Regions from separate parts of the Streptococcus suis S735 genome, predicted to be linked through region 2. Evidence: predicted binding sites of a transcription regulator. Region 2 holds the regulator's gene; the other holds the start of a gene.

Region 1 (3,400 bases), 610 kb from region 2:
GCAGATGTCGGTTCAGACAATGTTATGTATATCCATACAACACTCTTGCCTTATCTCAAAGCAGCAGGCGAAATGAAAACTAAGCCAACACAACATTCTGTAAAAGAGTTGCGTGGTCTAGGTATTCAGCCCAACATGTTGGTAATTCGGACAGAGCAGCCTGCTGGACAAGGAATTAAAAATAAACTGGCACAATTCTGTGATGTTGCTCCAGAAGCAGTTATTGAGTCCTTGGATGTCGAACATCTTTACCAAATCCCATTAAATATGCAAGCACAGAACATGGATCAAATTGTTTGCGATCACTTGAAGCTCGACGTACCTCCAGCAGATATGACAGAGTGGACAGCGATGGTAAACAAGGTTCTTAATCTCCAGAAAAAAGTAAAAATCGCTTTAGTTGGTAAGTATGTAGAATTACAAGATGCCTATATTTCTGTAGTTGAAGCTCTAAAACACTCAGGATATGCAAATGATGCTGCTATCGAATTGGACTGGGTCAATGCAAATGATTTGACAGCAGAAAACGTAGCTGAACGTCTAGGACAAGCACAAGGAATTATCGTTCCTGGTGGCTTTGGACAACGTGGTACAGAAGGGAAAATACAAGCCATTCGTTATGCTCGTGAGAATGACGTGCCAATGCTAGGGGTCTGCTTGGGAATGCAGCTGACCTGTGTAGAATTTGCACGTCACGTTCTCGGTTTAGAAGGTGCTAACAGCTTTGAATTAGACCCAGAAACAAAATATCCAATTATTGACATCATGCGTGATCAAATTGGAGTGGAAGATTTAGGAGGAACTCTCCGTTTAGGTCTTTATCCAAGCAAGCTCAAACGTGGCTCCAAGGCTGCAGCTGCTTATGATAATCAAGAAGTTGTACAACGTCGCCATCGTCATCGTTATGAGTTTAATAATGACTTCCGTGAACAATTTGAAAAAGCAGGTTTTGTTTTCTCAGGCGTGTCACCAGACAACCGTTTGGTAGAAATTGTTGAAATTCCAGAAAATAAATTCTTCGTTGCCTGCCAATACCATCCAGAACTACAATCTCGTCCTAATCGCCCTGAAGGTTTGTATACAGCCTTTGTTTCAGCAGCTATGGAGAATGAAAAATAAGTATAACCATTATAGAAGAAGATTGGTATCATTCAATCTTCTTTATATATTTTATATAAAGAAACGAAAAAGGTGTCAGTATTTTATAGAAGAAAATACGAAATACCACCCCCATATGGCATCATTGTCTAGATGGTTTTAAGCATTATATATAGTAGAATATTGCAAAAGAATCAGCTAAATCAATACGTTTTGGCAAAAAAAGGTAAAAATAAAAAATAAAATTCAAAAAAAGTGTTGACAAGGCTAGTTCCTAATGATATACTAGTTCTTGTGTTAAGCGGGGATGGCGGAATTGGCAGACGCGCAGGACTAAGGATCCTGTGACCGCTTTAGGTCGTGTGGGTTCAAGTCCCACTCTCCGCATAGTGGACTAGCTAAGGCTAGTCCTTTTGCTTTGTCTAGATAAGTGCAGAGCACGATATATGCTAGTTCATAAATTACAAGAATGATACGAAACAGGCATTATTATGGCTTTCATGAAAAGATATGTGAAAGTTTTCTCAAAACTAGACGGTTTCAACTAGCATTTTCAAAATAAAAATGGTAGAATAGAAGAGTATGAGGTGCAACCTCAAAAAATATTAGGAGGCTATCGAAATGCCATTAGTTTCAGCAGAAAAATTTGTCCAAGCAGCTCGTGACAACGGTTATGCAGTTGGTGGATTTAACACAAACAACCTTGAGTGGACTCAAGCTATCTTGCGTGCAGCAGAAGCAAAACAAGCTCCAGTTCTTATCCAAACTTCTATGGGTGCAGCTAAGTACATGGGTGGTTACAAAGTAGCTCGTAACTTGATTGCAAACTTGATTGAATCAATGAACATTACAGTTCCAGTTGCTATTCACCTTGACCACGGTCACTACGAAGATGCACTTGAGTGTATCGAAGTTGGTTACACTTCTATCATGTTTGACGGTTCACACCTTCCAGTAGAAGAAAACCTTGCAAAAGCAAAAGAAGTTGTAGAATTGGCGCACGCTAAAGGTATCTCAGTTGAAGCTGAAGTTGGTACTATCGGTGGTGAAGAAGATGGTATCGTAGGTAGCGGTGAATTGGCTCCAATCGAAGATGCAGTAGCAATGGTTGCAACTGGTATCGATTTCTTGGCAGCAGGTATCGGTAACATCCACGGTCCATACCCAGCAAACTGGGAAGGTCTTGACCTTGACCACTTGCGTAAATTGACTGAAGCTGTACCAGGTTTCCCAATCGTATTGCACGGTGGTTCAGGTATTCCGGATGCACAAATCCAAGAAGCAATCAAATTGGGTGTTGCTAAAGTTAACGTAAACACTGAGTGCCAAATCGCATTTGCAAACGCAACTCGTAAGTTTGCAGCAGCTTATGAAGCAAACGAAGCAGAATACGATAAGAAAAAACTCTTTGACCCACGTAAATTCTTGGCAGACGGCGTGAAAGCTATCCAAGCATCTGTTGAAGAGCGTATCGACGTATTCGGTTCAGCGAACAAAGCTTAATGTAACTGCGAAGAAATCTTAGATTTCAAGCAAACAAAGCATAAGTTTCTTAGATTAAACCAAAAAGGATTTTCTTTCGAGAATCCTTTTTATTATAATAGTTGATTAAGTTTGATCTAGTTCTTTGCTATGAAGAAATCTACGATAGAAGTGAGCAGAGAACAGTTAAAATATAAACTGCTCCAAAGTTTTCATGACTGTAATAACTTAGAGAACGAAGAATTATGGATGGGGCGCAAACTGTAGTATTAAAATATTTACCTATGAGTATAGACACTTTAAAAAATAAAAATGAAAATAATTCTTGCCAAGTCCAATCTTTTCTGTTAGAATAATATGGTATGTGGTGCTAGCACATCCGATATATTTGATCAAATGAGGAGGAAGATACAATGGCTAAAGTATGTTATTTCACTGGTCGTAAGACTGTATCAGGTAACAACCGTTCACACGCTATGAACCAAACTAAACGTGCAGTTAAACCAAACCTTCAAAAGGTAACTGTTTTGATTGATGGTAAACCTAAAAAAGTTTGGGCTTCAGCGCGTGCACTAAAATCAGGCAAAGTTGAACGTGTATAATAACAAAGTCGTTAGAAAAATCTAGCGACTTTTGTTTTTGGAAAAAATAGCCTAGATATAAAGTCGGTGAGGAGCAAATTCGACCACTACATAATGAATAGGAAAGAATATCAGCTATATAGCTCTTCACATTGCTGTTGAAAAGTTAACAAAGAAGGAATGTTGTCAAAAATAAACTGTGTATTGATGTGGAAGATTTTTCCAAGTTCGAACATTTA
Region 2 (3,400 bases):
CGGGCATAAGAAGCAGGAGCATCTAGTTGCACTTTATCTCAATACACAGAACCAGATTATCAGTCAAAAAACGATTTTTATTGGGAGTGTTAATCGTAGCATTGCAGAACCACGTGAAATTTTGCATTACGCAGTAAAATGTATGGCAACATCGATTATCATCGTTCATAACCACCCGTCGGGTTCAGTACAACCTAGTAGGAATGATTTGCTATTTACGGAGAATTTAAAAGAGTCCTGCGAAAAGCTAGGACTGGTATTATTAGATCATTTAATTGTTGGAAATAAGGATTACTATTCTTTTAGAGAAGAAAGTGAGTTATTTTAAAGTTTATTGACAATATAGTGGAAGAGGTCTTTTTCAATCTCACGTTTACCGTAGAGTAGTTCAGGATGCCATTGAACCCCTAAAAATTTAGTTGGGTAGGCTGAATGAACTGCTTCAATAATCTGTTGATTATCTGATAGTGCAATGATTTCTAAGTCAGGGGCTAAGTCTTTGATAGCCTGACGGTGAAATGAGTTCACACTCGGATCGGACTCATATATGTCGTAAAGTGGACTATTTTGAGTCAGTTGAATCGTTTGACTGACTTCTTGTCCGTCTATGTCTTGCCAATGTTCAGAAATTGATTGATGAAGGCTACCACCTTGAGCTACATTGTAGAGCTGTAGACCTCGGCAGATACCGAAGATAGGTTTCTGATTTTCTTGGGCAGCCCTTATGAGGGCTAATTCAAACTCGTCACGCTTTGGTAGATAATTATCGCTGTCAATAGTCCTTTCTTCGTGATAGTAACTTGGCTGGACATTTTGTCCTCCTGTTAGGATGAGTTTGTCAATAAGATGAATATAATATTTTGCCAAATCTGGCTCTGTAGCTGGAAGGATGAGTGGGAGCCCACCAGCATCTTCAATAGCTTGTACGAGGCAAGTCTGGGTATAAGAAAGCAGGGGTTCTGTATGATCCCCTGTTTTATATTCATTTCCAGAAATACCAATAACTGGTTTTTTCATTGCTTATCCTTTTCGCATAAAGTAGAGTAGTGTCTGTAATTCACTAGTCAAATCAACATACTGAACAACGACATCTTTTGGGACAGACAAGTTAACTGGTGAAAAGCTCAGAATTCCCTTGACACCAGCTTCAACAAGAATATCGGTCACTTCTTGTGCCTTGACGCTGGGTACCGTTAGAATGGCGGTCTGAGAGTTTGCTTCGCTGATACGTTCCTTGATTTCTGAGATTGCATGGATTGGGATATTTTCATCTGTCGTTCCAACAGCTGGATTATCATCTGCTTCAAAAGCCATGACTATTTTCATTTTATTTCGTTCGTGGAAGCGATAGTGTAGTAAGGCCCGCCCCATATTCCCAACACCTACAAGCATAACATTGGTGATGGAGGTATCATTTAGAATATCCGCAAAGAAATCCATCAACTCTTTGACGTTGTAGCCAAAGCCACGACGACCAAGCTCTCCAAAATAGGAAAAATCTCGGCGGACGGTAGCTGAATCGATTCCGATAGCTTCGGCAATTTCTTTTGAACTAGCTTTTTCAATATTTCCTGCATAGAAACGTTTAAAAATGCGATAGTAGAGGGATAGACGTTTGGCAGTAGCGCGTGGAATATCAGATTTTTTATCGTTTTTCACTTTAGACTCCTTTATTTCGATAGAATACGCTTTATCGATTATTTATATATTAAACAGTTCTTTATTCTATTCTAGTCCAAGTTTGTGAAAAAATCAACAGATTGATTTTAAAAAAAGATTAAACAGGAAACTGTCTAATCTAGTGTTTGTAAATAGCGATAGAGATCTCCGATTGTCCCTTTGTAATCCAGAGCTTGTCCGTTTTGTGTAATGCTGGTAACTGGATAATAGTCTGGGAGGGTTAAGCAACCGGAAAAAGCCAGAATGGCTGCATCCTTATTCTCAAATGTTTGGATACGTTCTTGCTTGTAAGCGTCAAGATAGTGAATTTCAATCATACTAACTCTCTTTTGTAAAGATGTCACGGTCAATCAAGCTATCCATGAGGAAATAGAATTTTTCTTGAATAACCTTGTTACTTTCTGGCTTAAAAATGTTTACCAGATGAAGACCAGACTTGTCGGTAATGTTAATTTTAAAACCAGTTAGGTCTTGATTGATAATAATTTTCAAGAGGAATCCTTGGTTTGAATTTGGAATTTCTTCCAGAAGACGTGTAAGCTGATAGTGACCTGCTTTGGTTTGTTCAAAGGTGTTATCACGGAGTGTATATTTTTTGATAGCAGGGCTAATGTGATAAGTAAAATTACAATCTTTTAAGGTAACTGATTGTTGGAATGCCATTTTAACCTCCAAGTATTTTCTTTAGTTCGATGATAAGAGTATCTATCTCTTCTTTTGTATTGATTTCAGATAGGCTGATACGAATGGATTCTTTCAGACGATGGGAGTCTTTTCCATACATAGCTTCTAAAACATGGCTATTTTGGACAACACCTGCCGTACATGCAGAACCGCTAGAAACAGCAATACCTGCCAAATCTAGTTGCATAAGGAGTTGTTCATTAAGTTTACCAGGAAAACCGATATTAAGGACATGAGGGAGATGAGGTCCAGCCTGATTGAGATAATAGTCTAAGCCAGACAATCCCTCGATAATATGTTGTCGCAGTTCACTGACATGTTGATGATGCGTATCTAAGGACTCATATTGTTCTGTTAGGGCAGTCGCCATAGCAGCAATAGCAGGGAGATTCTCAGTACCTGCTCGATGTTGTTGTTCCTGCTTTCCGCCGTGGATCAAGGAATCAAATTTATGAACTTTACTATACAGGAATCCCATCCCCTTTGGACCATGGAATTTATGGGCAGAGGCCGCGAGCAAGTCAATTCCGTAGTCAGATGGAGATATTGCGATTTTTCCAATTGCTTGGACAGCATCTACATGAAAGACGGCCTGATGATCGGCTAGAAGCTTTCCAATTTCCTTGATGGGAAGTAGCTGACCGGTCTCATTGTTAGCAAACATGACGCTGACTAAAATAGTATCTGGTCGAAGGGCATCCTGAATTTGTTGAGCGGTGATTACTTGATTGACTGGTTGGATATAGGTTACCTCGAATCCAAACCGATCCTCTAGATACTGCATGGTATGGAGGACAGCATGGTGTTCGATAGCCGTAGTAATCAGGTGTTTTCCTTTGGATTGATGCGCAAGTGCATAGCCTTGAATAGCTAAAGTATCAGCTTCGGAGCCTCCAGATGTGAAAATAATTTGTTCAGGAGAGGCGGAGAGAATCTGAGCAATCTCTTGACGACTTTGTCTAAGACATTGATTGGCTTTCCGACCGCTTTGATGAATACTGGAGGGGTTTCCATAATTTTCTTGAGCCACTTCCAT

The links. The regulator Rex, encoded in region 2, represses fermentation and respiration genes when NADH is low (regulators of the CRP and FNR family bind a similar motif). The targets are predictions, from matches to a motif close to TTGTGAANTANTTCACAA.
Region 1: the regulator Rex is predicted to act here: its motif matches at 1,609-1,626, upstream of YYK_RS01660 (class II fructose-bisphosphate aldolase).

What each region holds. Positions count from the first base shown of each region.
Region 1 covers NC_018526.1:320,167-323,566, forward strand. Annotated here, with positions in the region: gene YYK_RS01650 (CTP synthase) at 1-1,119, shown strand, start outside; tRNA gene YYK_RS01655 (tRNA-Leu) at 1,400-1,485, shown strand; gene YYK_RS01660 (class II fructose-bisphosphate aldolase) at 1,720-2,601, shown strand; gene rpmB (50S ribosomal protein L28) at 2,994-3,182, shown strand.
Region 2 covers NC_018526.1:933,532-936,931, reverse strand. Annotated here, with positions in the region: gene radC (RadC family protein) at 1-328, shown strand, start outside; gene YYK_RS04615 (gamma-glutamyl-gamma-aminobutyrate hydrolase family protein) at 325-1,017, opposite strand; gene YYK_RS04610 (redox-sensing transcriptional repressor Rex) at 1,021-1,659, opposite strand; gene YYK_RS04605 (DUF4649 family protein) at 1,794-1,997, opposite strand; gene YYK_RS04600 (DUF1831 domain-containing protein) at 1,999-2,343, opposite strand; gene YYK_RS04595 (cysteine desulfurase family protein) at 2,345-3,400, opposite strand, start outside.